Regions from separate parts of the Citrobacter sp. CRE-46 genome, predicted to be linked through region 1. Evidence: predicted binding sites of a transcription regulator. Region 1 holds the regulator's gene; each other region holds the start of a gene.

Region 1 (8,043 bases):
CGCGTCTGGATGAGTTGAGGAGGCACTATGAGCGATAAATTCGGTGATGGACGCGACCCTTATCTGTACCCCGGTCTGAATGTGATGCGTAACCGCCTGGGGATTCATCAGGCCCAGCGTCTGGCACAAGCGGCATACGAATTAACAGCACTGCGCGCCGCGACGGTTGAGTTGGGGCCTTTAAAGCGTGGCCTGCCACACCTGTGCGCCATTCATCGCCAGTTATACCAGGATATTTTCGACTGGGCGGGACAACTGCGGGAAGTTGATATCTACCAGGGCGATACTCGCTTTTGCCATTTCGCCTATATCGAGAAAGAGGGCAATGCGCTGATGCAGGACCTGGAAGAGGAGTCCTGGCTGGTGGGATTGCCGGAAGAAAAATTCGTCGACCGCCTTGCGCACTATTATTGCGAAATCAATGTGCTGCATCCGTTTCGTATTGGTAGCGGTCTCGCGCAGCGTATTTTCTTCGAACAGCTAGCGATCCATGCCGGGTATATGCTGAGCTGGGATGACATTCAGGTTGAGGAGTGGAACCAGGCGAACCAGAGCGGGGCGATGGGCGACCTGACCGCTCTGCGGGCGATATTTCGTAAAGTGGTAAGCGAAGCCCCGGAAACTGAGTAGAATAGCGCGGTTCTTATGTACCGGAGCCGCCATGATCCTGCTTATCGATAACTATGATTCTTTTACCTGGAACCTGTACCAATACTTCTGCGAACTGGGTGCTGATGTCCTCGTCAGGCGTAACGACGAGCTGACGCTGTCGCAAATCGACGCGCTGAATCCGCAAAAAATCGTGATTTCCCCCGGCCCATGCACGCCGGATGATGCCGGTATCTCGCTGGATGTTATTCGCCATTTTGCGGGCAAAATTCCCCTGCTGGGTGTATGTCTTGGTCACCAGGCGATGGCGCAGGCGTTTGGCGCGACCGTGGTTCGGGCAGCAAAAGTGATGCATGGTAAAACCTCGCCGATTACGCATAACGGGCAGGGGGTTTTTCAGGGACTCGCCAACCCATTAACCGTGACACGCTACCATTCTCTGGTGGTTGCCCCCGAAACGCTTCCTGACTGCTTTGAAGTGACGGCCTGGAGTGAAACACAAGAGATAATGGGCATTCGCCACCGCGAGTGGGATCTGGAAGGCGTGCAGTTTCACCCGGAGAGTATTCTCAGCGAACAGGGGCATCAGCTGCTGGATAATTTCCTCCAACGGTGATTTGTGGTTGCTATTCAGTGATTTTTTATTCATATTTTGTGATTATAATTTCACTAACATTTCTGCTTAACAGGGTGGTAATGACATGGCAACTGAACAAACTGCGATTACGCGCGCGACATTCGATGAAGTAATTCTGCCGATTTATGCACCGGCTGAGTTTATCCCGGTAAAAGGAAAAGGGAGTCGGGTCTGGGATCAACAGGGCAAAGAGTATGTTGATTTCGCGGGCGGCATTGCAGTTACCGCGTTAGGGCATTGCCATCCGGTGCTGGTTGAGGCGTTAAAAACCCAGGGCGAAACCCTGTGGCACACCAGTAACGTTTTCACCAACGAACCGGCGTTGCGCTTAGGTCGTAAAATCATTGATGCGACCTTTGCTGAACGCGTGCTGTTCATGAACTCCGGTACCGAAGCCAATGAAACCGCCTTTAAGCTGGCGCGTCATTATGCCTGCGTACGCCACAGCCCGTTCAAAACCAAAATCATCGCCTTTCATAATGCGTTTCACGGTCGTTCGCTGTTTACCGTATCTGTTGGTGGGCAACCGAAATATTCCGACGGCTTTGGACCAAAACCGGCGGATATCATCCATGTGCCGTTTAACGATCTGCATGCGGTAAAAGCGGTGATGGACGATCACACCTGCGCGGTGGTGGTGGAGCCCATTCAGGGAGAAGGCGGCGTCACTGCGGCAACCCCGGAATTCCTGCAAGGTCTGCGTGAACTTTGCGACCAGCACCAGGCGCTGCTGGTCTTTGATGAGGTGCAGTGTGGGATGGGGCGTACCGGCGATTTATTTGCCTATATGCACTACGGCGTGACGCCGGATATCCTCACCAGCGCCAAGGCGCTCGGCGGCGGTTTCCCGGTGAGCGCCATGCTGACCACTCAGGAAATTGCCTCCGCGTTCCACGTGGGTTCGCACGGTTCCACTTACGGCGGTAATCCGCTGGCCTGTGCGGTTGCAGATGCCGCGTTTGATATCATCAACACCCCGGAAGTGCTGGAAGGTATTCAGGGCAAACGTCAGACGTTTGTGCATCATTTGCAGAAAATTAATCAGCAGTTCGATATTTTCAGCGATATTCGCGGCATGGGGCTGCTGATTGGCGCCGAGCTGAAGCCGCAGTTTAAAGGCCGGTCGCGCGATTTCCTCTACGCCGCCGCGCACGAAGGGGTGATGGTGCTGAATGCCGGGCCGGACGTGATGCGTTTCGCGCCGTCGCTGGTGGTGGAAGACGCGGATATCGAGGAAGGGATGCTGCGTTTCGCGCAGGCGGTAGCGAAGGTGGTGGGCTGAATGCCTGATTGCCGGATGGCGGCGCGAGCGCCTTATCCGGCCTACAGGGTAAGGTGTGATTCGTAGGCCGGATAAGCGTAGCGCATCCGGCAGCCGATCTTAACCTTTCATGTCCCGCAACCGACGGCTAAGCCAGATCCCGTGGTGGGGTCGTTGACGCCATGCTACCGACGAAATGGTGTGCATGGTGTTCAGATGCCCCAAGATTCGCTGCAGATGCTGCTCCAGGGTGCTTAATGGACCGTGGGACAGCATTTCAGGCGCTTCGAGAATATTCACATCGCCCGAGCTTCCCGGTCCGTCATACTCCAGCCGCTGCTGACAGCGCTGGAGCGCAATTTCGCAGGACTCCAGATACCGCTGCGCCAAATCTGGCGTCAGCATCGTATGTTCCCTTGCCAGTGTGGTCATCGCGTTGATGTGTTCGACAATAAACTGGCTGTGCGTGACCCACAGTTTCATATCCGCCAGATAGTGCGCGTTGAATCCCGGCTCCTGCATTGCCTGATTCAGTGAGTTAAACAGCGTGTTATGCGCCTGGTTGACCCGCATGCGTTGATACGCCAGCGGCGTGGCCTGCGGATCGTTGCTGAGGATCAGGCGAATAGCCTCCTGGTCGGCTTCTAACGCATCGTGGGCGTTCTTACGCAACAGACCACTCTGCCACTGTGGCCACAGCCAGAGCGTGCCGCCAAAGGCGATTAAGCAGCCAATCACCGTGTCGACAAACCGCGGCACGATAAATTGTTCCCCGTTCAGCGTCAGCAGTTGCAGGGTGTACACCGCCGTAACCGTAAAGCCGACGGTGGCCCAGCCGTAGTTTTTGCGAATGATCAGATAGCTGCCTAATGTGATCAGCAACATGCCTGCCAGCGTGAAACCTTCCTGAATATGAAAGTGCAATGTGACGCCGGCAATCACCAGTCCGACGAGCGTACCCACCGAACGATGCAAAATACGCACTCGGGTCGCCCCATAGCCATTTTGCGTGACGAACAGGATCGTCATCAAAATCCAGTAAGGTTTAGGCAGATGTAAGGCGCTGCCCATCAGGCTGGCGATACTCAGCATGACGCTAATGCGCCCGGCGTTACGCAGCGCCGGGGATTTCAACGACAGATAGTTTTTCAGCGCCGGGATCAACGGCAACCGCCGCTGTTTGTCCGCCATCAAATCTCGGGCATACAGCGGGCGCTGGGTCCGTAGCACGCGGGCGATACGGCTGAAGTGCCAGTAGCAAAACTGTCCTACCGGATTATCCGGATGCTGGTTGGCGATTTTCTCCAGCGAGCCAATTTGCTTTTCCATTGAGAAACGGGTCGGTAAGCGGTGATACAAGATATCATCGGCCAGGACGCGCAGGCGGGCGGCGACGGTGCGCGCGTTCCAGCGAATCACCTGTTCCGCGTGGCTTCGCTCGACCAGCTTTTGCACCTCTTCCGGCTGATGCAGGCTAACTGAAATATGTTCCTGCAAATCGAGCGCTTCCTGAAAGGCACGCAACAGTCGCTTGTATTCATTATTGTGATGCGCCGACAGCATGTGCATTTGCTGGTAGCACTGGGTAATCAAATCCACCGCTTTTTGTTGACGAACCAGTAGCGGAGGCAGCGCTTTTTCTGGATCGGCATGCTGGGTCAGCAGACTGTACTTGGCCTCACAGTAATCGGCTAATTCGCGGTACAGCAGGCTAAGCGATTCACGCAGTGGCTGCTCACGCCACATCCAGAACCAGAACCAGTTGAACAGACCGTACCACAACGTACCCAGTGCATAGATCAGCAATGGCTCCCAGACGGGCATGTTCCCGGCAAGGCTTAGCGTGAAAATTGCCGCGATGAGTGAGGCTGGCAGCAGTCGCGCATGCAACGGGCTTAGCTCGGCGGTTACGCCAAGAATTAGCGTCAGGCCGGTGAGGATGAGCGGCAGTGGTATATCTTGCGCCAGCAGTAACTGCATGATCAGGCTGCAACCGGCAAACAGCGATGCGCCAATAACTAAACGTTTAAAAAAGCGTTTATGCGGGGTATCAAGACCGGCAATGTTGCAACAGGCAGGGACGAGGGAAAACAGAAGCCCCAGATGAAGCTGACCAATGATAAGACCGACAGCCACAGGTAAACACAGCACCAGCGTCTGCCGTAGTGCGTAGTTGATCTCGGGGTGATAAATCAGTCTTCGCCACATCGGAACAAACAAAAATGGCGCGCTACCGGGTAACGCGCCATTTCGATGGGATTAACGTGTGCCGTAAACGACAATGGTCTTACCGTGAGCGGAGATCAGGTTCTGATCTTCCAGCATCTTCAGAATACGACCAACGGTCTCACGGGAGCAGCCAACGATCTGGCCGATTTCCTGGCGGGTGATTTTAATCTGCATACCGTCCGGGTGAGTCATCGCGTCAGGCTGTTTTGCCAGATTCAGCAGAGTCTGGGCAATACGGCCGGTGACGTCGAGGAAGGCAAGGTTGCCTACTTTTTCAGACGTGACCTGCAGGCGACGAGCCATCTGAGAAGACAGGCGCATCAGAATATCCGGGTTGACCTGGATTAATTGGCGAAATTTTTTGTAGGAAATTTCAGCGACTTCACATGCGGTTTTGGCCCGTACCCAAGCGCTACGTTCCTGGCCTTCTTCGAAGAGGCCTAATTCACCAATAAAATCGCCCTGATTCAGATAAGAAAGGATCATTTCTTTCCCTTCTTCATCTTTGATCAGCACTGCCACTGAGCCTTTAACGATGTAATACAACGTTTCCGCTTTTTCACCCTGGTGAATCAGCGTGCTCTTCGATGGGTACTTATGAATATGGCAATGAGACAAGAACCATTCGAGAGTCGGGTCTGTTTGCGGTTTGCCAAGCACCATGCGCGGTTATCCTCTGTTATAAGCTGTCTCCAGAGCCAGAAAACGACGCTGCCTCTGGGTTTGCAAAAATGTGCTTCCCGCTACCTGGGAAGGGGGCTACTAAAAATATACTGCAGCCTGTAATGTGATGTCCTCTGCATACATGCAGTACGTCAATGTATTACTGTAGCATCCCGACTGTTTTAGCATAGCTTTCGCCGTGTGTCTCCTGGTGTCTCGCTTCAGCATGACGCAGGTCGCCTTCCGTTGCGAGAATTGTTATGTACGCGTAATCTGTCAGGAAAATTGAAACATTGGAGTTACGAAATATGCAAGCGCGTGTAAAGTGGGTTGAGGGGTTAACCTTCCTCGGTGAGTCCGCCTCTGGCCACCAAATTTTGATGGACGGTAACTCCGGTGATAAAGCGCCGAGCCCGATGGAAATGGTATTAATGGCTGCAGGCGGTTGTAGCGCGATCGATGTGGTGTCGATCCTGCAAAAAGGGCGTCAGGATGTGACCAACTGCGAAGTGAAGCTCACCTCTGAGCGCCGTGAAGAAGCGCCGCGTTTGTTTACCCACATTAATCTGCATTTCATCGTCACCGGCAACGATCTGAAAGAGGCGTCGGTCTCCCGCGCCGTCGATCTCTCGGCGGAAAAATATTGTTCCGTGGCATTGATGCTGGAAAAGGCGGTGAATATTACCCACTCCTATGAAGTGGTTGCTGCGTAATACGTGAAGCCGGATGGCAGCTTGGCCTTATCGGGCCTACAGGACGATACCGATTCGTAGGCCCGATAAGCGTAGCGCCGTCGGGCACATCCCGTACCTCACTCTATCTTTTTACCTTCCATCAGTCGCTGGACCAGCGGCAGCATAATCAATTCCATCGCCAGACCCATTTTGCCGCCAGGTACGACTAATGTATTGATGTGGGAAATGAATGAGCCTTGCAGCATGGCCAGAAGCCACGGAAAGTCGATCCCTTCCAGATTACGAAAATGAATGACCACAAAGCTTTCATCCAGCGACGGAATGCTCTTGGCAGCAAAGGGGTTTGAGGTATCGACGGTGGGTACGCGCTGAAAGTTAATGTGCGTACGGGAAAACTGCGGCGTGATGTAATTGATGTAATCGTCCATTGAGCGCACAACCGAGTCCATCACCGCTTCACGCGAGTGTCCACGCTCGCTGGTATCGCGGGTCAGTTTCTGGATCCATTCCAGGTTAACGATCGGCACTACGCCGACCAGAAGGTCGACATGCCGGGCCACATTTTGCTGTGGGGTGACGACGCCGCCGTGTAGCCCTTCATAGAACAGGACATCCGTCGGTTCAGGCAATGGCTGCCAGGGGGTAAACGTTCCCGGGACCTGGTTCCACGGTACGGCTTCATCGTAGGTGTGCAGATATTTACGCGACTGACCTTTTCCCGTCTGGCCGTATTCAATGAAGGTTTGTTCCAGCAGACCAAAGTCATTGGCTTCGGGCCCGAAATAACTGATATGTCGCCCGGCATCGCGCGCTTTGCGAATCGCCATATCCATTTCCGGACGGGTATAGCGATGAAAACTGTCACCTTCCACCTCGGCGGCGCGCAGATTTAGCTGCGCGAAAATTTTACGAAACGCGAGGCTGGTGGTGGTGGTCCCCGCGCCGCTGGATCCTGTTACCGCAATCACCGGATGTTTGGCAGACATAACAACTCCATGAATAGGTTGATTTTTTATTATAGTCAGCCGTCGGCTACGAATTACTCGTGAATCTGCTTCCTCGGCATGATGTTGACCGTTTCATGCAGTTCGGACCACACCAGGACGGCTTCACCTGATTGTAGTTGGCGTTTGACGTCGGCGACTTTTTGTTCGAGCGAACGTTCATGTTCACCATAATCGGTACCTTCGCGCAAGACAAAGCTTTCAATCAGATTGTCCAGCGCGTCCGGGGAGATGTCTTGCCAGGGGATAATCATGATGACGCCTCCAGATACGTTGTCAGCCAGTCGGGAATTCTGGATTCCAGCCACATCTCAGGGCGGCGCACTGTGCCGCCAATAAATCCGACGTGTCCGCCGTGTTCAGTCAACTGATACTCCACCTGTGAGGGCAGGTTTTCCGGTTCAGGGATCACGTGATGATCCATAAACGGATCGTCCTTGGCATGGATAATCAGCGTCGGTTTGGCGATCTGATTAAGCAATGGCATGGCGCTACACTGGCGGTAATAGTCTATAGCATCGGCAAAACCGTGGATTTTGGCAGTGATGAGATCGTCAAAATCTCGAATGCGACGCAGGGATTTCAACTGGGTCAGACTCACCGGCAACGAACCCGGATAGGCCTGTAGCTTACGCGAGGCGTTAGCTTTCAACAGATTGAGCAGATAGCGCTGGTAGACGCGTGAGAACCCCTTCTCCATATGGTAACTACAGGCTTCCAGCACGAAAGGCGCAGAGACAATAACCGCTGCATCAATGGGAATATCGTTGCCTTCTTTGGCCAGCAGGCAGGCAAGCATGTTCCCGCCGAGTGAATAGCCGACCGCCGCGGTCGGCACACGACCAAGCTCGCGTTCCAGCCAATGTAAAAACCAGGTGCCATCTTCTGTTTCACCAGAATGATAAATACGGTTGAGACGATTTGGTTCGCCGCTGCAGCCGCGAA
Region 2 (8,043 bases), 1.4 Mb from region 1:
ATAGGAGAAAGTCATGAAAAACGTCACCATCGCGAAAGGCAGCGCGGCGCGATCAAACATTGCCGCAAATCCCAGCTTCGGTTTTGAGCCGTCGGCATGACGGATGACCGGCGGTACGGCGACGATCAATGACAGGATAATACCCAGTACGGCAACCGCGCTACACAGCCAGAATGCGGTGGTAAAAGCTTCCCAGCGTGCCATATTCAGCCCTACCCACGGCCCCACAACCATTGCCAGTCCCATGGCCAAAGAGAAAAAACTGATGCCCTCCCCACGTCGGGAGGCCGGTATCAGCCGCGCGGAAATCGTTCCTTTTACCGTGGTAATGACGCCAAACGTCACCCCATGAAGCACCCGAATAAACAGCAGCGATTCAATTGAGTGGCAAACAGGATACAGCGCAGTGACAACCAAAAAGGCCAGAGAAGAGAGCACCAGAATCGTTTTATTCGAATATTTCCCCACCCATTGCCCGGCAAACGGACGCACAACAATTGCGGCACCTAAAAAGAAGGTGACCAATAAGCCGGCTTTATCCGGCGTGGCGTGCAGGCGATCCGAAATATAGATCGGTAATAACGTGAGCAGGACATAAAACACAAAGAATATAATGAAGCTAATGATCGTGATTGCCCAAAAATCTTTCGTCCACAGTTTTTCTTTCATATTCGACAGCCTGTCCAGACGGCGCACGCAGGCAACGCTCAGCTCAACTGAGCAACGGAGAGGTGCGTCAAAATGTGATTTATACGGTAGACCGCAAGTGTAAACAGATTCATCATATTAGAGAAATTAATCGTTTTAATATTGTTAATTAGAAGGAACTAATGACATTAACCCAGATCCACGCCCTGCTTACCGTGCTTGAATGCGGCGGTTTTACCGAAGCCAGTAAGCGGCTGTATATGACCCAATCCGCTGTAAGCCAGGCCATTTCGGCGCTTGAAGAAGAGTTGGGAGTCGAATGTCTTATCCGCGAGCGCCGTAAAGACATTCAGCTCACCCCGGTTGGAAGGCGGATCGTTCCGCACCTGCGCATGATCGTTGCAGAAACCAACGCGGTGAAAGAGATTGCCGAGCAGGAGCGAAAAAACCCAGCCCGAACCCTGCGCATCGGCTGCTTTCCCAGCGCCTGCGCCTGCATTTTACCGGGCATTATCCACCACTTCGAGCAGCATCATCCGCACATCAAAATCATTCCCTTCGAAGAGAACAGCACGGCGATCGTTGATTCCCTGCGCAGTGGGGACATTGATGCCGGATTTGTGCATTTTCCGGTGAGCGGCATGTACTGCGTACCAGTCTATCGCGATAAATTTACCGTTGTGGTTCCCGAAAGCCATCCTCTGGCAGCCAATACCGCGGTTACGGTTGAACAACTGGTGGGAGAACCGCTGATTATCAGTAAAGGTCGCTATGAATTAAGCATCATGACGCTATTTAAAGAGAAAGGTATCGAGCCGGTTATTAAATACGAATTTAACCATCCGGATACCGCGATGAGTTTTATTCGTCAGGGACTGGGTATTGCGTTATTACCGGAGTTAACGCTGAAGGCCGTTGGCGGGGAGATACGCTCGGTGTCTCTGGAGCCGACGTTCTATCGACAGATATCGTTACTGGCAAAAGAGCCGCCAGTGGACGGCAGCCCTTTATTTCTCCTGCAGGCTTGTATGGAAACGTTGACAGCAGACGGCCTTATCTAACAGTTTATAACGTTATCCAATAAGGTCTGTGACCGGAGGTGCATCACAGGCCTTGTGCCATTACTCTTTATTCAGAAATTTCACTGCTTTGTCGGGGAAGTCGGTGAACAACCCGTCAACGCCCGCCTTGTTATACAGAATGTCATACAGCTGGTTTACGTCAGTGGTGTAATCCGGTAGCTGATCGGCACGAACAGTATAAGGATGCACCACCATCTTGTTCTGATGCGCGTCCTGAACCATGCCAGTTAACGAGATATTGCCTTTTTTCGACTTCTCATCAACCAGCATGTGGTAGTCCGGCCCAATGCCGTCCGCATACTGCGCCACCTGCTTCATGGCACCCGGTTTAAACATCCAGTCATAGTTGTAATTAACCCAACTACCGTCCGGCTTTTTCTCCTGGGTTTCATTCCAGTCAGTGTACGCAATCAACTGCACCAGATTGAGATCCATCCCCATCTTTGGTTCCAGTTCATTTTTAATGCGCTTTAACTCCGCGACATCAAAACACTGTAGGTAAACCTTGTCGTTTTTGCTGGTATACCCGTACTTTTTCAGCACTTCCAGCGTTTTCGCTGCGATGTCCTTCCCTTCCTGGTGATGGAACCACGGCGCCTTCATTTCCGGGTAAATGCCGATGTTTTTACCGGTTGAATGATTCAGTCCCTGAACGAACTCAATCTCTTCTTCGAAAGTGTGCACGCGGAAATCAGATTTACCCATCGGGAAGCGCCCAGGGTAAGTCTGTACCTTTTTGCCATTCTCGATATCAAAGCCTTCGGTAAATTTCAGCGATTTGATCTCGTCCAGCGTAAAGTCGATGGCGTAATAACGTCCATCTTTACGCGCACGATCCGGAAAACGCTCAGCGACATCGGTGACGCGGTCCAGGTAGTGGTCATGCAGGACGACCAGATGGTCATCCTTGGTCATTACCAAATCCTGCTCCAGATAATCCGCGCCCTGAGCATAGGCCATCGCTTTCGCGGGCAGCGTATGCTCCGGTAAATAACCGCTTGCCCCACGATGCGCAATCACGATTTTATCGGCGGCGACCGCCGCGCTGCTAACAACCATACCAGCCAGCATCAGCGCCACGCTGAGACTTTTCAATGTGGTTTTCATAAATTAGCCCCCGTTACGTTTCAGCTGTACTTCTTCGTGGTGACGTTTTTCGCCAATCATGACGACCACCAGCAGAATGACCGCCAGCACGCTACCGCCAATCATCACCATAAAGCCGCCGTCCCAGCCGAAGAAGTCAACGGTGTAGCCGACAATGGCGCTCGCCGCCACAGAACCGCCGAGATAACCGAACAGTCCGGTAAAGCCTGCCGCCGTGCCCGCCGCTTTTTTCGGCGCCAGTTCCAGCGCATGCAGACCGATCAACATGACCGGGCCGTAGATCAGGAAGCCGATGATAATCATACAAGCCATATCAACGTTCGGGTTCCCTGCCGGGTTCATCCAGTAAACGATGGTCGCGATAGTCACCAGCGTCATAAAGAACACGCCGGTCGCGCCACGGTTGCCACGGAAGACTTTATCCGACATCCAACCACACAGCAGCGTGCCCGGAATACCCGCGTATTCATACAGGAAGTAGGCCCAGGATGATTTATCGAGTGCGAAATGCTTCACTTCTTTCAGGTAGGTTGGTGACCAGTCCAGGATGCCGTAGCGCAGCAGATAAACGAACACGTTGGCGATAGCGATGTACCACAACAGTTTGTTTGGCAGTACGTACTGCATGAAGATCTGCTTGGCGGTCAGCTCTTCTTCGGCTTTCTCGTTGTAGTCGTCCGGGTAGTCGTTCTTATACTCTTCGATAGGCGGCAGACCGCAAGACTGCGGCGTATCTCGCATCATCGCAAAGGCGAACAGCGCAACCACAATCGCACCGAAAGCAGGCATATACAGCGCCGCTTTCCAGTCATTGAACCAGGCCATACCGAGCAGGAACAGCAGAGGAGGCAGACCGCCGCCCACGTTGTGCGCACAGTTCCAGACGGAAACAATGCCGCCACGTTCTTTCTGCGACCACCAGTGCACCATGGTACGGCCACACGGCGGCCACCCCATCCCCTGGAACCATCCGCAGAGGAACAGCAGCACAAACATAATCGCAATGCTCGATGTCGCCCACGGCACAAAGCCCATAAACAACATCACTGCGGCAGCCAGAATCAAACCTGCTGGCAGGAAAACGCGCGGATTCGAGCGATCCGAAACGGACCCCATGATGAATTTCGAAAATCCGTAAGCGATGGAGATACCGGACAAGGCAAAACCCAGATCGCCGCGAGAGAAACCCTGCTCAACCAGATATGGCATCGCCAGGGCAAAGTTCTTACGTACCAGATAGTACGCGGCATAACCAAAGAAAATCCCCAGGAAAATCTGCCAACGCAATCGACGATATGTCGGATCGATCTCCGTAGCAGGCAAACGCGCCTTATGTGGCGCTGGTTTAAAAATACTCAACATAGCGTAGCCTCCGTGGCCGTCTTTCATTCGAAGTAAACACTGCAGTTCGTCATTACTACCCTACCGCTTCCAGTGTGGCCGCGATGTTAAGGAAAGATACCTAACAAAAATGTGAAACGCAGCACAAATTGTTACAGATTTATGACAAATGTTCATAAAGGCGCACGAAATCACGTTTCATTTTCGAATAATGAGCGATTATGCGCGAAATCAAACAATCCATGTTTTTTATGTGGCTAAATGATAAAAAACGAACTGTGAGGAAAAACAATGAAAACTCGCGACTCGCAAACAAGTGACGTGATTATCATTGGCGGAGGAGCAACAGGTGCAGGGATCGCACGCGACTGTGCGCTGCGCGGGTTGCGCGTCATCTTAGTGGAACGCCACGATATCGCCACGGGCGCGACCGGACGTAACCATGGCCTGCTGCACAGCGGTGCGCGCTACGCCGTCACCGACGCTGAATCTGCCCGTGAGTGCATCAGCGAAAACCAGATTCTGAAACGTATCGCCCGTCATTGCGTTGAGCCGACGGACGGTCTGTTTATTACCCTGCCGGAGGATGAGCTCTCCTTCCAGGCTACCTTCATTCGCGCCTGTGAAGAGGCCGGTATTCGCGCAGAAGCGATTGACCCTCAGCAGGCGCGCATTATCGAACCCTCCGTCAACCCACAGTTGATTGGCGCAGTTAAAGTGCCGGACGGTACGGTCGATCCCTTCCGCTTAACCGCCGCCAACATGCTGGATGCGCGTGAGCATGGCGCGGTTATCTTAACGGCCCATGAAGTGACGGGGCTGATTCGCGAAGGGACAACGGTTTGCGGCGTTAACGTGCGCAATCATCTGACGGGTGAGATGCAGTCCCTGCATGCGCCGGTGGTGGTGAATGCCGCCGGGATCTGGGGCCAGCGCATTGCCGAATATGCCGATCTGAGTATCCGGATGTTCCCGGCCAAAGGATCGCTGCTGATTATGGATCATCGCATAAACCAGCATGTCATTAATCGCTGCCGTAAACCTTCTGACGCCGATATTCTGGTGCCTGGCGATACCATTTCGCTCATTGGCACCACCTCGCAGCACATTGATTACGACGATATCGACAGCAACCGCGTCACCGCAGAAGAGGTCGATATTCTGCTGCGCGAAGGTGAGAAACTGGCGCCGATTATGGCGAAAACACGCATTTTACGCGCCTACTCCGGTGTGCGACCGCTGGTCGCCAGCGACGACGATCCAAGCGGTCGTAACGTCAGCCGCGGTATTGTGCTGTTCGATCACGCTGAACGTGACGGACTGGATGGGTTTATCACCATTACTGGCGGCAAACTGATGACCTACCGTCTGATGGCGGAATGGGCCACCGATGCCGTTTGCCGTAAGCTGGGCAATTCTCAACCTTGCACCACCGCAGACACCGCGCTGCCCGGCTCGCAGGAATCCACCGAGCACACGCTGAAACGCGTAATTTCGTTGCCCGCGCCGTTGCGCGGTTCGGCGGTCTACCGTCACGGCGATCGCACCCCGGCGTGGCTTAGCGAAGGTCGTCAGCACCGTAGCCTGGTCTGTGAATGTGAAGCGGTCACTGCGGGCGAAGTGCAATACGCCGTCGAGAATTTAACCGTCAACAGCCTGCTGGATTTGCGTCGCCGTACCCGCGTTGGTATGGGGACCTGCCAGGGCGAATTGTGCGCCTGCCGCGCCGCAGGTTTGCTGCAACGTTTTAATGTCACCACCGCTGCGCAATCTATTACCCAGCTTTCCGATTTCCTCAACGAGCGCTGGAAAGGCGTGCAGCCTATCGCCTGGGGCGACGCGCTGCGCGAAAGCGAATTCACGCGCTGGGTCTATCAGGGATTGTGCGGTCTGGAAAAGGAGCACCAGGATGAAATTTGATACCGTCATTATCGGCGGCGGCCTGGCAGGACTGCTGTGCGGCCTGCAACTGCAAAAAAGCGGGTTGCGCTGTACGATTGTCACGCGCGGCCAAAGCGCCTTGCATTTTTCCTCCGGCTCACTGGATTTGCTCAGCAACTTGCCCGATGGTCAACCGGTGATGGAGATAGAAGCCGGTCTGAATGCGCTGCGTACTCAGGCGCCCACGCATCCGTATAGCATCATCGGAACACAGAACGTCCTGGATCTTGCCCAGCAGGCGCAGGATCTGCTGGAAGAATGCGGAACGCATTTGCAGGGCAAAGTACACCAGTCACATCAACGCGTAACCCCGTTGGGAACCCTGCGCTCAACCTGGTTAAGTTCCCCAGAAGTTCCGGTGTGGCCACTGTCCGCACAGCGTATCTGCGTTGTCGGTATCAGCGGTTTACTGGATTTTCAGGCGCATCTCGCCGCGGCCTCGCTGCGCCAGCGCAATCTCAGCGTCGAGACGGCGGAAATCGATCTGCCTGAACTGGATGTCCTGCGTGATAATCCAACCGAGTTTCGCGCTGTCAATATTGCGCGCCTGCTGGACAACGAAGATAAATGGTCGCTGCTCTATGATGCTTTACTGCCACTGGCAAAAACCTGCGACATGATTATTATGCCAGCCTGTTTCGGCCTGGCGGATGAGCGCCTTTGGCACTGGCTTAACGAGCGCCTTCCCTGCTCGTTGACGCTGTTACCGACTCTACCGCCTTCGGTACTGGGTATGCGTCTGCACAACAAATTACAGCGCCAGTTTGTACGCCAGGGCGGTGTCTGGATGCCGGGTGATGAAGTGAAGAAAATCACCTGTCAGGATGGCGTCGTCAATGAAGTCTGGACCCGTAACCATGCCGATATCCCGTTGCGTCCACGCTTCGCCGTGCTCGCCAGCGGCAGCTTTTTCAGCAGCGGTCTGGTCGCCACGCGCGAGGCCATTCACGAACCGATCCTCGGACTGGATGTACAGCAAACCGCCACCCGCGCCGAGTGGTATCAGCGTGATGTCTTCGATCCGCAACCGTGGCAACAGTTTGGCGTCACAACCGATGCCACTTTGCGCCCGTCGCTGGCGGGGAAAACGGTAGAGAACATGTATGCCATCGGTTCTGTTCTCGGTGGTTTTGACCCTATTGCCGAGGGTTGCGGAGGCGGCGTATGCGCAGTCAGCGCCTTACACGCCGCACATGACATTGCGAAACGTGCAGGAGGACAGCAATGAGCGACACACGTTTTGAAAGTTGTATCAAGTGCACGGTGTGCACCACCGCCTGCCCGGTAAGCCGCGTCAATCCGGGCTACCCTGGCCCAAAACAGGCCGGACCGGACGGCGAGCGTCTGCGTCTGAAAGATGGCGCCTTATACGACGATGCGCTGAAATACTGCATTAACTGTAAGCGCTGCGAAGTGGCGTGTCCGTCAGATGTGAAAATTGGCGATATCATCCAGCGTGCGCGCGCCAAATATGACACTACGCGTCCATCGCTGCGTAATTTTGTTTTAAGCCATACGGATTTAATGGGAAGTGTATCCACCCCGTTCGCGCCGATAGTGAATACCGCCACCTCGCTGAAACCGGTACGCCAGTTGCTGGACTACGCGCTGAAAATCGACCATCGCCGTACGCTGCCGAAATACTCCTTTGGTACGTTCCGCCGCTGGTATCGCAGCGTTGCCGCACAGCAGGCGCAGTATCCGGAGCAGGTCGCCTTTTTCCACGGCTGTTTTGTTAATTACAACCATCCGCAACTCGGCAAAGACCTGATCAAGGTCCTGAACGCCATGGGAACCGGCGTACAGCTGCTGAGCAAAGAGAAATGCTGCGGCGTACCGCTGATCGCCAACGGCTTTACCGATAAAGCGCGCAAACAGGCGGTCAGCAACGTGGCCTCGCTCAGGGAAGCAATTGACGGGAAAG
Region 3 (8,043 bases), 460 kb from region 1:
ACATCACCAACAGCACGCCGGCGGCAAGGTTGGACAGCGAACCTTGCAGCGCCAGACCCACGGCTAAACCTGCGGCACCGAGAACGGCGATCACGGAGGCGGTTTGCACCCCAACGCGGCCCAGCGCGGCAATCAGCGTGAAAGCGATAATACCGTAGCGCACCAGTGCGGAGAGAAAATCGGCAACCGTTGCATCAATTTTCCGCGACACCATCAGACGGTTAACGGTGTTTGATACGATACGCGCCACAATCATACCGATGATAACAATGGCGATGGCCGCAACGATGTTGACGGCATAGCTCAACAGCAGTTCCTGATTGCGGACCAGCCAGGTGCCCGCCCCGTTTATGCTGTCGACAACATTCAAATCTTCCATTCACTATTCCTTTTTTGCTTACCCAAATGGGAAAAAATAAAGCCGCCCCGCCGGGACTGGCAATCTGACAAGAGTAAACAATAAACCTGATTTTTGCCAAACAGATCACAGAAATCTCTGCCAGCAGCCTGTTGAAATGGCAATAAAAAAGGCCCGCATTGGCGGGCCTCATGTCACGTAGAACGGCGTAAATTACAGAACGTCAACCGCGTTCAGTTCTTTGAAAGCCTGTTCCAGACGGGTGATCATGCTTGTCTGACCAGCACGCAGCCAAACGCGCGGATCGTAGTATTTCTTGTTCGGCTGATCTTCGCCTTTCGGGTTACCCAGTTGGCCCTGCAGGTAAGCTTCGTTTGCTTTGTAGTAGTTCAGAACACCTTCCCAGGTCGCCCATTGGGTATCGGTATCGATGTTCATTTTCACTACGCCGTAGCTTACGGAGTCTTTGATTTCCTGAGCAGTAGAACCGGAACCGCCGTGGAAGACGAAGTTCAGGCTGTTGTGCGGCAGGTTATGTTTCTTAGAAACATAGTCCTGAGAGTCGCGCAGGATGGTCGGGGTCAGAACCACGTTACCCGGCTTGTAAACGCCGTGTACGTTACCGAAGGAAGCGGCGATGGTGAAACGCGGGCTGATTTTGCTCAGCTCGGTGTACGCATAATCAACGTCTTCCGGCTGGGTGTACAGTGCGGAAGCGTCCATGTGGCTGTTGTCCACGCCGTCTTCTTCGCCACCGGTGCAACCCAGTTCGATTTCCAGGGTCATGCCCATTTTGGACATGCGCGCCAGGTATTTGGAGCAGATTTCGATGTTCTCTTCCAGAGACTCTTCAGACAGGTCGATCATGTGAGAAGAGAACAGCGGTTTGCCGGTTGCTGCGAAGTGTTTTTCACCCGCGTCCAGCAGACCGTCGATCCACGGCAGCAGTTTCTTCGCGCAGTGGTCAGTGTGCAGGATAACCGGAACACCGTAATGTTCAGCCATCTGGTGAACGTGATGCGCGCCAGAGATAGCACCCAGGATTGCAGCGCCCTGAGGCACGTCGGACTTCACGCCTTTACCCGCGATGAAAGAAGCACCACCGTTGGAGAACTGTACGATTACCGGCGCTTTAACTTTTGCAGCGGTTTCCAGTACGGCGTTGATGGAGTCGGTACCAACGCAGTTAACAGCTGGCAGAGCAAAGTTGTTTTCTTTAGCTACCTGGAAAACTTTCTGTACGTCATCACCAGTGATTACGCCTGGTTTTACGAAATCAAAAATTTTAGACATGTTGCGAGTCCTGTATCTTCGGCCTTGGAAAGGGCGCGCGCTCTAAAGCGCGCTAATAATTGGGCAGGTTTCCCTGCCCATTAAATGCTTACTTTTTAGCGCGCTCTTCGAGCATCGCTACTGCTGGCAATACTTTACCTTCCACGAATTCGAGGAATGCGCCGCCGCCAGTGGAGATGTAGGAGATTTTGTCAGCAATGCCGAACAGGTCGATTGCTGCCAGGGTATCGCCGCCGCCCGCGATGGAGAACGCTTCGCTGTCTGCGATAGCGTTAGCAACGATTTCAGTACCTTTACGGAAGTTCGGGAATTCGAACACGCCAACCGGGCCGTTCCACAGAATGGTTTTCGCATTCTTCAGGATTTCAGCCAGCTGCTGTGCAGAAGCGTCGCCGATATCCAGGATCTGCTCGTCTTCTTTCACGTCGCTAACGGATTTCAGCGTCGCCGGCGCAGTTTCAGAGAACTCAGTCGCTACGCGAACGTCGGTCGGAACCGGGATGTCGCAAGTAGTCAGCAGACGCTTAGCTTCGTCAACCAGGTCGGCTTCGTACAGGGATTTACCGACGTTGTGGCCTTGAGCGGCAACGAAGGTGTTCGCGATGCCGCCGCCAACGATCAGCTGGTCAGCGATTTTAGACAGGGAGTCCAGAACGGTCAGTTTGGTAGAAACTTTAGAACCACCAACGATAGCAACCATCGGACGAGCCGGTTCTTTCAGCGCTTTGCCCAGCGCGTCCAGCTCAGCAGCCAGCAGCGGACCCGCGCAAGCTACATCAGCGAATTTGCCGATACCGTGGGTAGAAGCCTGCGCACGGTGAGCCGTACCGAAAGCATCCATGACGAATACGTCGCACAGCGCCGCATATTTTTTGGACAGAACTTCGTCGTCTTTCTTCTCGCCTTTGTTGAAGCGAACGTTTTCCAGGACCACCAACTCACCGGCAGCGACTTCAACGCCGTCCAGATAATCTTTTACCAGGCGAACCGGAGCAGACAGTTTGTCTTTCAGGTAGTTAACAACCGGCAGCAGAGAGAATTCTTCGTTGTACTCGCCTTCGGTAGGACGACCCAGGTGGGAAGTTACCATCACTTTAGCACCCTGCTTCAGGGCCAGTTCGATGGTCGGCAGGGAAGCACGGATACGCGCGTCGCTGGTTACTTTCCCTTCTTTAACTGGTACGTTCAGGTCGGCACGGATAAAAACGCGTTTACCAGCCAGATCCAGATCGGTCATCTTAATTACAGACATGGTGAATCCTCTCGTTGATACTTAAAGTTTTGTCGACGCTCAAGCGTCGAGCCTGAAACCAATAGCAGCCATCGCTAACGTTGTGTCGAGCATACGGTTAGCAAAGCCCCATTCATTATCACACCAGACCAGGGTCTTGATCAGGTGAGCACCACTCACGCGCGTTTGCGTACCATCAACGATGGCGCTGTGCGGGTCATGGTTAAAATCTACAGAGACCAACGGTAATTCCGTATAGTCAACTATACCATGAAATGCACCTTGTGCTGCTTTTTGCAGCAACTGGTTGACTTCGCTGGCTTTTACCGGTTTTTTCACCGTCACGCTTAAGTCGATCGCCGTCACATTTATGGTCGGTACACGCACCGCGATCGCTTCAAAACGATCGTTAAATTGCGGAAAAATTCGCGTAATACCCGCCGCCAGTTTGGTATCAACCGGAATAATTGACTGGCTGGCCGCTCGCGTACGACGCAGGTCAGGATGATAGGCATCAATCACCTGCTGATCGTGCATCGCAGAGTGGATCGTTGTAACGGTACCAGACTCAATGCCGTAAGCATCATCCAGCAATTTAATGACGGGAATTATACAATTCGTGGTGCAGGAGGCGTTGGATACAATTCGGTGCTCAGCGCGCAGCTGATCCTGATTAACGCCAAATACAACCGTTGCGTCGATGTCGGGACTGCCAGGATGTGAAAAGAGCACTTTTTTTGCACCGGCGGCAATATGCGCCTCGCCGTGTTCGCGGTTACCGAAGACGCCCGTACAATCCAGCACAACGTCAACACCCAGCTCACGCCATGGCAGCGCGTCGAGCGTTCGCTCATGCAAAATGCGGATCGCGTCATCACCAACGATGAGCTGGTCACGTTCCTGACGAACATCCCAGGCAAAACGCCCATGGCTGGTGTCATATTTCAACAAATGCGCCATGCCTGCAGCATCCGCCAGTTCGTTGATTGCCACCACGGTGATTTCCGCCCGACGCCCGGATTCATACAAAGCACGAACCACGTTGCGTCCGATGCGACCGAAACCATTAATCGCTACGCGTACGGTCATAGGTCTCCTGCAAGGATTTCTCAGAAACGATGTGGCAGACAGAGTAATGCAGCAAATCGCTCAGGGAAACCTTACCTGTCGCAAACTGCGACTAATTGGTTAATTGTCGAACATTTAATCGACTGAAACGCTTCAGCTAGAATAAGCGAAACGCGGAATAAAAGGAATGATTGTCCAGCGACAGAACGCAGTTATCTGACTTGCGTCACATTTTAGCTGGAATAATAGAACGCGCCCATCACGTTTTGAGAATAGCCAAAAAGCCTGGTAAGGGTGGGCTGATACGAAAATGCCCGGGAATTCGCTTCCCGGGCAACTGAGGGATTACGTCATTAATAGTAGAAAATACCGTGGGGAACTGTCAGCGATGCCACCAGTGATTTCGCGCCGTCTACAACATGATACACTTTGATGATGTCATCCTGCTGAACTGAAATGCTGGCATCGGTGATGTACCAAATCCGCTGTGCGCCTAAATAGCTACAGGTCATATGTTCCGCTGAACATTTACCCGTTTTTAAGGTATTTGCTCTGGCTACAAAGGTGTCGTTAAGATAAACATCATACTGTGAGTCAGCATAGCCATCCATATTTAGTTGAATAGTATAGGTAATTCCGTTAGCAGGTGCGATGTAAACAGCTCTTAACTGGGTGCTGGTATCAAGTACCGCATTGCCAAGCATCTCCTGGTTCACTGTTTTTGAGGCGTCAACATACTCCTGTTCGCCATCCTGACGAACGATGGAAACGACATCACCTTCTTTCATCGTCGCATCATTACTGATGATCTTAGCAATCTGACCATCGATTGAAAAAGCCCCGTTTTCGACGATACCCTTATTAATTTTTGCGATAGAAACATTGTTAAGACGCATATCAAAGACGCCGCTTTGGAATTCCGTCACTGGCATCTCCGCATAAATGCCAGGATACACAGTGAACATCGCCGTATCACCATCGTAAGACAATCCTTTCTTAGCGCCACGATCTAAGGAAAGATACGACACAACGTGAGTGCTATCGCTATCATCACCATCGTCATCGCTGTCATCATCACCACTATCTGAAGACTTTAATGTAGCAACGATTTTACCCAGCGTGTGATCGCTGGTATCACCGCTGATATCCCAGATGATAGCCCCGCCAATTCCTTGATCTTTAATGTAATTAACCTTATCAGTAATTGAGGCTTCATCATCATAGGTCAGGAATTCTTTGGTTTTTGCGTTATAAAGATAGGGAACGTGAGACTCCGAATCCCAGTACCGCGTGTAGTCCCCGCTGGCAATTTTCTCCTGCAGCACATAGAACGGATTCGTCCCAGTGTACTGATCTTCATCATCCCATGCGCCGTGGACGGTAGCGGTTCCTGCAGCAAAAAGTCCCGGCAAGCCCTTCACGATTTCAGTGGGTTCAACGTTACCCCAACCACGACCGTAGAAAGGAACCCCCATGGTCAGTTTATTTTTAGCCACACCCCAAGTGTTAACATATTCGTTCATTGCCGAAGAGACGTTAAGTTTCTGATCTTCATCCTGACTATTGGCATACAGCGGGGCGTTATGGCCCGTAATAGCATCAAATGCACCGTGAATGTCATACGCCATCACGTTGACAGAATCGAGTAATGGTGCCGTTACCGCCGGATTGATATAGGCCATATTATTATGGTTTACCGTCACGGCAGCGGAGAGTTGATAGTAAATATCGTTTTGCTTGCCCAGTACATCCAGTTTATTACGTAAGCTGGTAATCAAATTGGTGAACTGCGTTTTTTCAACATCGGTATCAGGATATTCCCAGTCGATATCAACCCCATCGAATTGCCATTTTACGACGTAGTCAACAATACTTTGTGCAAGTTTCTCGACACCTTCAGGCGTAGATGTTGCTGATTCAAACACGCCTTCCTCTGAGTTAGTCCATCCCCCCACAGAAAGAATATTTTTCACCCCTGCCTGTTTGCTGGCGGTGGCAATTTCTTTCATTAACGTCGGGCCTTTCTCTGTATCATGGGTGACCACAACGCCATTTTCTACCACGCCAAAAGCGTAGGTAATATGCGTTATGAGATCCCAGGCGATTTTATCCGTTGTAAAATAGTTATGCGCCGCATAGACCCCCCACTCCGGATAATAACCATAAATTCGCGACTGCTTAGCGACTTTCTCTTTTTGCTGTGTCTGATACTCTTCAGCCTGCTGACCCTGCCACGGCGTAAAATTGTAAGTATCAATAATGTTGGCTTCCAGATTGGTCGCCGCCCCTTTTAACCATACCGAGTTACTGCCAGGAATTTCCCCTGGGTTCGCCCACCATTGGTTGGTCCAGTAATAGCCGTTATAACGTACTTTGGTATTCGGCGTGCCATAGCTTTGCGTTGAATCATACAGTGGCGTCGCCATAACATCGGCAAGTTTGTTGGCGACAACAACCGTTTCTGTGCCGGGAAAATCGTTATTTGTCCCCGCACTGGTTCCATCACTTGTTACAAGCTCCAGCCAACTTTCACCATTGTCAGTGGACCGCATAAGAGAATTACTATACGTGCCTTCAATCTTATTTGTATCGTCATTCGCAGTTAACGCCGCCAGCGCATTTGTAGAGAGCAAACATGCCGACACCGCCATCGCAATTATTGATGGTGATAATTTCATACAATATCCTTATTGGTTTATTGATGATGCTAATGGAAATATATTACTAGTGAACAACTTAATTGAGAGTAACAAAACACATCATTAAAAACCAATGTAGATATTAAGTGAATTACCAAAAGGCATTCATAATATTAATAAAAACAAAAAATAAAAGATATTAATTGAGTATGAATAATATACGAACATTATATTTAAATCCTGCTGGATGAACCGAGCCGGGATTTTGATGCGCACTGGCTGAGTGTTTTTGATAACTGGCTGGCGGTGTGCCGTGCGCGTGGCGCAAGCGTTGTGGCGATCAGTCATGACGCTGCGTTTACGCAGCGTCATTTCTCACGAGTGGTAAGGTTACACAACAAAAATCTCACACAATCCGATATTCACCATCAACCGTCATCTCCAGCATAAAGTCGGCTGGTCGGCTCCCCTCCAGCACCCGACGAACATTCGGTCCGTCGGTACGCTCATAAAACGCCTCAGCGTCAGCTTGCGATAGTCCGCCAGCCAGTTTACGGCCTACCAGTCGCGAACGAAGCGCATTAGCTGGAGCGTGAATAAAAAGCGAGTAATCACAAAATTCGGCTAATGCCCGCCATCTTAGGTCATCGCGCAATAACCAGTTTCCTTCCACAATGACAATCGGCGCAGTCACTTGTATGGCTTCTTCGACCGGATCGTGCTTTTGCCGGTCATACTGCGGCCAGGAACCTTCCCCTACCCTTATCTGGCGCAGATTCTGCGCAAGCTTATCCACATCAAACGTTTCCGGCGCACCTTTGTATGCCCGCAGGTTATGGACCTCCAGCCAGGCGTTGTAGTGATGGAAGCCATCCATTGGCAGCGTCTGGATCTCCGGCAGACCCGGCTCCTGACGGGAGAGATATTCCCAGAAGGTGGTCAGCGTCGATTTACCCGTTCCCGGCGGCGCGCTAAGAAAAACAATCGTTCGTCGCTGCGGGTTAGTAGCGTGTATTTTTGCCAACTGCTGTAATAACAGTTTATGAACGTTCTCTATCTCATCATCATGGTAATGTGCTTCAACCTGTAGCCCATTCACCGTTAGTTCGATTTTCACGGCGTTAATTCCTTTAAAATCGCTGTCACTGCCAGCGTCATTGCCGTCTTGACCATTGCGCTAAAGCGCACTTCAGACCACGCTGCAAAGTCGGCGAATTTCATCGACTCCAGCGCACCATAGAGTGTCGCGTTGCGAGTAATACTGTTCACGTTGCTGACAAAATCCCAGGTAATGTCATCGGCAAAACTGGGAATGTTATCCTGCTCGTTCAGGTACTGATAAAACTGAGAAAAATGAGTAATGTCGGCATAAAGCCATTTATCCATTTTTCCCAGTGCATAAATCAGACGTAACGCAACGTCGATATCGTCAAGCGGTCCACTCTGGGCAAGTA
Region 4 (8,043 bases), 1.3 Mb from region 1:
TTATGAAAATATGATTAATGCGTTGAAATTAGCTTCGGCTTCTGGATTGCCTGCTTCATCCTTATGCCATTTACGGGATGCCTGTATAAGGAGAGTTCCTGATACGGACACTTTTCCTGCTAAAGAAGGAACATTTGCTCAATATGCAATGATTAGCGCCTGTTACCTGCTGGCATTTGCGTTGGAATATAATGTCGGAGATTTTTATCGTTCACTGGACTTTTATATTGAGAATCTCTGTGCTCAGAACCAGTGTGCGGAAGAGCCATTAAGTGATGCGATGCTAAATGAATATATTACAGCAACATGGGCCTCTTTAATCGCAAGTCTTGAACAGGAGGTGCACATTACTTCTGCGGCTGATGGGATGAAATGAATTTATCATATCCATAACAGAAAAACGAAGTCTACACGCGCAGAAATTCACCTTCTCTTTAAGAACTGCTTACCAGCAGTTTTCATGGGGAGTTACCGAGCTATATCGTCAGCAAAAAAGAACAGTTGATCCTGTCGGTAACGGAAGCGTCAGAGCCTGGAACCTTGAGGTTTTATGGTAATGAATAATCCTGACCCATCTGAAAGGGTGTAGTCCGTCTCGTCGGGAGCTGCATTTTTAATCTGAATATTAGTTAAGGCCATAGATATCTCTCCCGACGTTCTGACCGTGTGAGAGTAACGAAAAGAGATAGTTTTGTTCGTGGCTGCGAAAGCTATCGGCTGGAAATGGTTGGATACTGATTTCGGCTCTAAGCCTTGCGTGGTACGGGTTTCGTAGGATTATTTAGCAGGGGATTTAAGCGTTCGGAATGTCCCCTGCAGGAATCGAACCTGCAACTAGCCCTTAGGAGGGGCTCGTTATATCCATTTAACTAAGGGGACGAAGCGGCACGAGTATAGCGTTTTTTACCCTCAACGGTAAGTCTCAAGCCGCCTGACTGCTCAAACAGTCACCATTCAAGCCTGTTTTTTCTGGTTTTTCTGTTTCGATTCTTCGCGTTTTGCTTGCTGCCTGGCTTCTTCCTTGCGTTTGTTGCTCATATCATTGCGGATCTGCGCGTGGCTCATCAGCGCAAAGATAAACGTACCGCCGCAGATATTTCCGGCGAGTGTCGGTAACGCAAAGGGCCAGAAGAAATCACTCCAGTGCAGCGTACCATTAAAGACCAGATAGAGAATTTCCACCGAGCCGACGACGATATGCGTGGTATCGCCCAGCGCAATCAACCAGGTCATCAGAATAATGACCACAATCTTCGCCGCACCGGCCGCAGGGAACATCCAGACCATTGTAGCAATCAGCCAGCCAGAAATAATCGCGTTAGAAAACATTTCTGTTGGGCTGTTTTTCATCACGTCCATACCGATTTTGACAAAGGCGTCGCGGGTCTCTTCATCAAAAATCGGCATATATTCAAAGGCCCACGCCGCAATGCCGGTACCGATAATATTACCCAGTAAAACCACACCCCACAGGCGCATTAGCAGACCAAAATTGCCGAGGGTAGGGTTTTGCATAACCGGTAGTACGGCAGTGACGGTATTTTCGGTAAAAAGCTGTTGGCGGGCCATGATGACGATGATAAACCCGAAGGTATAACCAAGGTTCTCGAGTAGAAATCCACCTGGCACGCTTTCTAATTGCACGTGAAAAATCCCTTTTGCCAGTAACGAAGCGCCCATCGACAGCCCGGCAGCGATGGCCGACCACAGCAGCGCCATCGCATCGCGTTCCATCTCTTTCTCCCCATCCTGGCGGATATGTTCATGAATCGCCATGGCGCGCGAGGGGAGTCTGTCCTCATCGACCTCTATCTTTTTACCTTCTAACTTTTCATCACTTTCGACCTGGATTTCGTCGCTGTGCCGATCAATTTTTTCTTTCTCAATATCATTCATAGCCGAATCCTGCATAAGCACGTATTGCTAAAGCGTAGCGGTTTTTATCCGAAAATCAGCGGGAGAAAGTCTGAGATAGCAAAAATGGTAACGTTTGTTTTTATCGGGTTAGCTAAAATAGAACCGCCGCGTAGTGTGCATAACCAGGCTATGATCAAATCAGTAAGACCGGGTATATAGACATCGTTTGACGTGCTGTTACAATCGCTCACATCTTAACAGGCGGATACGTCATCGTTCCGTCATGGATGGCAATCAGCGATAGCCATATTACACAGGGAGACACTTATGAAGCTTCGCCTGTCGGCGCTTGCGCTGGGAACCACACTTTTGGTGGGGTGTGCGAGCTCCGGTACTGAACAGCAGGGGCGTTCGGATCCATTTGAAGGGTTCAACCGCACAATGTACAACTTTAACTTTAATGTGTTAGATCCCTATGTTGTTCGACCGGTAGCAGTAGCCTGGCGTGATTATGTCCCGCAGCCGGCGCGTAATGGTTTGAGCAACTTTACGGGCAACCTTGAAGAGCCGGCCGTCATGGTCAACTATTTCCTGCAAGGCGATCCTTATCAGGGGATGGTGCATTTTACCCGTTTCTTCCTGAACACCTTGTTGGGTATGGGCGGCTTTATCGATGTGGCGGGTATGGCGAATCCGAAGCTACAGCGCGTTGAACCACACCGCTTTGGCAGTACGTTAGGCCACTATGACGTGGGTTACGGACCGTATATGCAGCTTCCGTTCTACGGTAGCTTCACGCTGCGCGATGATGGTGGCGATATGGTGGATACGCTGTATCCGGTACTGTCCTGGCTGACCTGGCCGTTGTCGATAGGTAAATGGACAGTCGAAGGGATTGAAACCCGCGCACAGCTGCTTGATTCCGACGGTCTGCTGCGTCAGTCTTCCGATCCTTACATCATGGTACGTGAAGCCTACTTCCAGCGTCATGACTTCATCGCGAACGGCGGGAAACTTAAACCAGAAGAAAACCCGAACGCGAAAGCCATTCAGGATGATTTAAAAGATATTGATTCCGAGTAAGGAATTGAGGCAAATAAAAAGGTGAGCTAAAAAAGCTCACCTTTTTTAATGTCTGCAGAAAATCAGAATGCGTAGTTGAAGTTGGTACCGAACAGCCAGGCTTTACCTTCAGAGTCGAAAGTATACGGGCCTTCTTTGACGGTCACTTTCTGTCCGTGCATATAAGAAACACCAACATCAATAGATGCGTCATCATTGAATGCGTAAGTCGTACCCGCGCTCAGCCACAGGCGGTCCTGGTCTGGAATGGAGATGGAACGCTTGCTTGCAGGAACCGGGCTGTCGTCATAGGCGATACCGGTACGGAAGGTCCAGCTTTTATCCATATAGTAGGTCGTGCCCAGCGCGATGCGGTAAGAATCCTTAAAGCCTTCTTCTTTATAGAACAGTGTCTGGCCGTTGGTGCCGGTTGCTTTCAGCTCCTGGAACTGGCTCCAACTGGTATAAGCCATGCTGTAGTGAATAGCCCATTGCGGAGCGATACGGTTATAGCCCGACAGTTCCCACATTTCCGGCAGGTTCAGCGTCAAAGAACCCGGAACGGTGGCATTGGTTGTTCCCCATGGGAACGCGGTGCCTGCGCCAGGTAACGCATTGGCCTGGGAACGAATACCGCTTTTGTAATCACCATCGAAGTCGATTTTAACTTCAGAGCGGTAGGTCAAGCCGTAACGGTTATTTTTATCCAGCTCGTACAAAATACCGGCGTTCCAGCCGTAGCCCCATTCGTCACCCTTCAGGCTGGCGATCTTCTGGCTTACTTTCGGCAGTGCGGCGGTCTGCTCACCGGAATAACGCTCAATTTTTGCATCGGCGTAAACGGCATTAAAACCAACACCAAAGCTCCAGCTGTCATTCAGACGGTAGGCACCGCTCAGGTTAAGGTTGACCGTTTTAAGATCAGTCTTCCCACCGTACTCACCGACGATATAGCTGTCATTAAACTCGGTTGCCAGACCATAGTTTGAGGTGACAGAAGCCCCCCAACCAAACTGCTCGTTGATAGGCATCACGAAGTGAGCGTTGGGAACCCACGCTGTAGGGGCGATGTTATCTGCGTCGGTGCTACGTCCGGTGAATGGCGATTTACCGGAAATATTAACGTCTGGATCGATATACACCGCGCCCGCAGAAAAAGTGGGGCGATCGAACATCATAATCAGTGCCGGGTTACGACTGGCGTTACCTGCATCATCTGCAATAGCGCCTTCACCCGAATATGCCCGGCCAAGGCCAGAGGAAGAAAATTCGTTTAACTGAAAGCCTGCAGACCAGGCCTGTGTGGAGATAATTGCCACTGCGACTGCGAGAGCAGACTTTGTAAACAGGGTTTTCTGGCTCATGACCATAACCTCATAGATTTATTTTTATACAAACAATGTTACATACCGTAACAGGAGCGCGAAGTGTAGGGTCTGAGGTACGACATAGAAATCAGACCAGTGCCGAGAGTATAGGTCTGACCAGCTGAAATGTTGCAAGTATGTTTATAAATATTTTCAATTCTGATCTCGGAAACGCGATCCAGCTGGCAAAATTGCGGGTATGCGCACTCACCTGTTTGGGTGATTTTTGTTTTAGATCATTTTTAAGTGTGATTTCGGTCACTTATCGCATTTCATACAATTAACGACTGGAGAGGCGAAAGAGGGGAGCGTAAAATATCCCTATCGTTTATCTGGCACCTCAGGTGCGAATACAGAGGAAATCTACAATGAGTAAATGCAGTGCTGATGAAACCCCGGTTTGCTGCTGTATGGATGTTGGCACCATCATGGACAACTCCGATTGCACCGCGTCATACAGCCGTGTGTTCGCGAATCGCGCAGAGGCAGAAGAAACGCTGGCCGCTCTGACTGAAAAGGCGCGTGGCGTGGAATCTGAGCCTTGCCAAATCACCTCTACCTTTACCGAAGAATCAGATGGTGTGCGTCTGGATATTGACTTTGTTTTTGCTTGTGAAGCTGAAACGCTGATTTTCCAGTTGGGCCTGCGTTAATCCCTTCTCTTTATACCCTTGCTGCCTGGTAGCAAGGGTATTTTCGTAACAGTCAGTGATTATTCACTGTGTCTTAGCTCCCACTTTCTTTTCTCTCCGCTTGGCTAAATGTAAAAAATTGGTTAAGACTGTGATCAGGTCAGACCACTTATTTTTATTTTTACAGGGGAGTGTTATGAGTCAGGCTTTACCGCTGGTTACCCGCCAGGGCGATCGCATCGCCATTGTAAGCGGATTGCGTACGCCATTTGCCCGTCAGGCAACCGCATTTCATGGCATTCCCGCCGTAGATTTGGGGAAAATGGTTGTTGGTGAACTGCTGGCGCGTAGCGAAATACCCGCTGATGTGATCGAGCAACTGGTCTTTGGTCAGGTGGTACAAATGCCTGAAGCCCCCAATATTGCTCGTGAAATCGTACTGGGAACCGGTATGAATGTGCACACGGATGCCTACAGCGTAAGCCGAGCCTGCGCTACCAGCTTCCAGGCAGTAGCGAATGTCGCGGAAAGCCTGATGGCGGGGACAATTCGCGCCGGAATTGCCGGCGGGGCGGACTCGTCGTCTGTCCTGCCGATTGGCGTCAGCAAAAAGCTGGCGCGCGTGCTGGTGGATGTCAATAAAGCCCGCACAACAGGGCAACGCCTGAAACTGTTTTCCCGGCTGCGTTTGCGTGACCTGATGCCTGTACCCCCCGCCGTCGCTGAATATTCCACCGGCTTGCGCATGGGGGATACGGCCGAGCAAATGGCGAAAACCTATGGCATTACGCGCGAGCAGCAGGATGCCCTGGCGCATCGTTCTCACCAACGTGCCGCTCAGGCATGGGCTGAAGGAAAGCTCGCCGATGAGGTGATGACCACCTACGCGCCACCGTTTAAAGATCCTCTTTCCGAAGATAACAATATTCGCGGCAACTCTACGCTGGCCGATTACGCCAAACTGCGTCCGGCGTTTGACCGAAAGCACGGCACCGTCACTGCGGCGAACAGTACCCCGCTGACGGACGGCGCAGCCGCGGTGATATTGATGACGGAGTCGCGTGCGAAAGAGCTGGGACTGGTGCCGCTGGGGTATTTACGCAGCTATGCTTTCACCGCAATTGATGTCTGGCAGGACATGCTGCTGGGACCGGCGTGGTCAACACCGCTTGCGCTGGAGCGAGCTGGACTGACGATGACGGATTTAACCTTGATCGATATGCATGAAGCCTTTGCCGCACAAACGCTGGCGAATCTTCAGTTGCTGGGCAGCGAACGTTTTGCCCGCGAAGTGTTGGGTAGGGCGCATGCCACTGGCGAGGTTGATGACAGTAAATTTAACGTGCTGGGTGGGTCTATTGCCTATGGACATCCTTTCGCTGCTACCGGTGCGCGAATGATCACGCAAACCCTCAATGAATTACGCCGGCGTGGCGGCGGCTTTGGTTTAGTCACCGCCTGTGCGGCAGGTGGTTTGGGTGCGGCAATGGTTCTGGAGGCGGAATGATGGAAATGACATCGGCTTTTACGCTAAACGTGCGTCTGGATAACATTGCTGTTGTCACCATTGATGTGCCCGGAGAGAAAATGAATACCCTGAAAGCGGAGTTTGCTTCTCAGGTTCGGGCCATCCTGAAACAAATTCGCGACAACAAAGCGCTGCGCGGTGTGGTGTTCATTTCAGCGAAACCCGATAACTTCATCGCCGGAGCAGATATCAACATGATTGGTAGCTGCCGCAGCGCGCAGGAAGCCGAAACGCTGGCCCGCCAGGGGCAGCAGATTATGGCGGAAATCCATGCGTTGCCGATCCCGGTTATCGCCGCGATTCATGGCGCATGTCTGGGCGGTGGCCTGGAGATGGCGCTGGCCTGCCATAATCGTATTTGTACCGATGATGCTAAAACCGTACTGGGTTTGCCGGAAGTCCAGCTTGGTCTGTTGCCCGGCTCCGGCGGCACGCAACGCTTGCCACGCCTTATTGGCGTCAGTACTGCGCTGGATATGATCCTCACAGGGAAACAATTGCGCGCAAAACAGGCGCTTAAAGTGGGGCTGGTGGATGAAGTCGTGCCGCTGTCCATTTTGCTGGAAGCTGCCGTTGAACTGGCTAAAAAAGAGAGTTCCTCACATCGGAGTCTGCCCGTACGTGAGCGGGTATTAGCGGGGCCGCTGGGGCGAGCGCTGCTATTCCGTATGGCCAGTAAAAAGACGGCGCAAAAAACGCAGGGAAATTATCCCGCGACGGAACGTATCCTTGAGGTCATTGAAACCGGCCTTGCCCAGGGAAGCAGTAGCGGTTATGACGCAGAAGCCCGCGCATTTGGGGAATTGGCGATGACACCCCAGTCTCAGGCGCTGCGGCACATCTTTTTTGCCAATACCGACGTGAAAAAGGATCCAGGTAGTGATGCAAAGTCCGGTCCGCTAAACAGTGTCGGCATTCTGGGTGGCGGTCTGATGGGCGGAGGTATCGCCTATGTGACGGCCTGTAAAGGTGGCTTGCCAGTACGTATCAAGGATATTACTGCTAAGGGAATCAACCACGCGCTGAAGTACAGTTGGGATCAGCTTGAAACGAAAGTTCGTCGCCGTCATATCAAAGCCAGCGAGCGCGATAAACAGTTGGCGTTGATTTCTGGATCTACCGATTATCGCGGTTTTGCGCATCGCGATCTGGTTATTGAAGCCGTGTTCGAAGATCTGGCGTTAAAACAAAAGATGGTGGCAGAAGTTGAACAAAATTGCGCACCTCACACTATTTTTGCTTCCAACACCTCATCTTTACCAATTAGTGATATTGCGGCTAAGGCTGCCAGACCTGAACAAGTGATTGGTTTGCACTTTTTTAGCCCGGTGGAAAAAATGCCGCTGGTTGAGGTCATTCCGCATGCAACGACCTCTGAGCAAACTATTGCCACAACTGTCAAGTTGGCGAAAAAACAGGGTAAAACACCGATAGTCGTCAGAGATAAGGCCGGATTTTACGTTAACCGCATTTTAGCGCCTTACATCAATGAAGCTATACGCCTGTTAACCGAAGGCGAGCGGGTTGAAGCCATTGACGCCGCGCTGGTTAAGTTTGGTTTTCCGGTTGGGCCAATCCAACTTTTGGATGAGGTCGG

The links. The regulator CRP, encoded in region 1, controls carbon source genes, mostly activating them, when cyclic AMP is high. The targets are predictions, from matches to a motif close to ATGTGANNNNNNTCACAT.
Region 2: glpT (glycerol-3-phosphate transporter) is a predicted target of CRP. The motif match lies at 4,309-4,326, and genes of this name have one in related genera.
Region 3: epd (erythrose-4-phosphate dehydrogenase) is a predicted target of CRP. The motif match lies at 4,165-4,182, and genes of this name have one in related genera.
Region 4: AC534G_RS07770 (YfcZ/YiiS family protein) is a predicted target of CRP. The motif match lies at 4,533-4,550, and genes of this name have one in related genera.

What each region holds. Positions count from the first base shown of each region.
Region 1 is NZ_CM184341.1:394,968-403,010, forward strand. It holds gene ficA (FicA/YhfG family antitoxin) at 1-38, shown strand, start outside; gene AC534G_RS01845 (putative adenosine monophosphate-protein transferase Fic) at 28-630, shown strand; gene pabA (aminodeoxychorismate synthase component 2) at 662-1,225, shown strand; gene argD (bifunctional acetylornithine/succinyldiaminopimelate transaminase) at 1,311-2,528, shown strand; gene AC534G_RS01860 (YccS/YhfK family putative transporter) at 2,628-4,715, opposite strand; gene crp (cAMP-activated global transcriptional regulator CRP) at 4,767-5,399, opposite strand; gene AC534G_RS01870 (OsmC family protein) at 5,708-6,112, shown strand; gene AC534G_RS01875 (phosphoribulokinase) at 6,211-7,080, opposite strand; gene AC534G_RS01880 (YheU family protein) at 7,134-7,352, opposite strand; partial or broken gene AC534G_RS01885 (hydrolase) at 7,349-8,043, opposite strand, start outside.
Region 2 is NZ_CM184341.1:1,746,018-1,754,060, reverse strand. It holds gene AC534G_RS08220 (MFS transporter) at 1-669, opposite strand, end outside; gene AC534G_RS08215 (LysR family transcriptional regulator) at 831-1,709, shown strand; gene glpQ (glycerophosphodiester phosphodiesterase) at 1,770-2,837, opposite strand; gene glpT (glycerol-3-phosphate transporter) at 2,841-4,199, opposite strand; gene glpA (anaerobic glycerol-3-phosphate dehydrogenase subunit A) at 4,470-6,098, shown strand; gene glpB (glycerol-3-phosphate dehydrogenase subunit GlpB) at 6,088-7,347, shown strand; gene glpC (anaerobic glycerol-3-phosphate dehydrogenase subunit GlpC) at 7,344-8,043, shown strand, end outside.
Region 3 is NZ_CM184341.1:854,541-862,583, reverse strand. It holds gene AC534G_RS04180 (small-conductance mechanosensitive channel MscS) at 1-379, opposite strand, end outside; gene fbaA (class II fructose-bisphosphate aldolase) at 572-1,651, opposite strand; gene pgk (phosphoglycerate kinase) at 1,740-2,903, opposite strand; gene epd (erythrose-4-phosphate dehydrogenase) at 2,943-3,971, opposite strand; gene AC534G_RS04160 (glycoside hydrolase family 18 protein) at 4,304-6,628, opposite strand; partial or broken gene AC534G_RS04155 (ABC transporter ATP-binding protein) at 6,827-7,039, shown strand; gene AC534G_RS04150 (nucleoside/nucleotide kinase family protein) at 6,996-7,706, opposite strand; gene AC534G_RS04145 (MltR family transcriptional regulator) at 7,703-8,043, opposite strand, start outside.
Region 4 is NZ_CM184341.1:1,653,337-1,661,379, forward strand. It holds gene AC534G_RS07745 (hypothetical protein) at 1-376, shown strand, start outside; tRNA gene AC534G_RS07750 (tRNA-Arg) at 808-879, opposite strand; gene AC534G_RS07755 (formate/nitrite transporter family protein) at 955-1,887, opposite strand; gene mlaA (phospholipid-binding lipoprotein MlaA) at 2,185-2,940, shown strand; gene fadL (long-chain fatty acid transporter FadL) at 3,003-4,283, opposite strand; gene AC534G_RS07770 (YfcZ/YiiS family protein) at 4,655-4,939, shown strand; gene fadI (acetyl-CoA C-acyltransferase FadI) at 5,115-6,425, shown strand; gene fadJ (fatty acid oxidation complex subunit alpha FadJ) at 6,425-8,043, shown strand, end outside.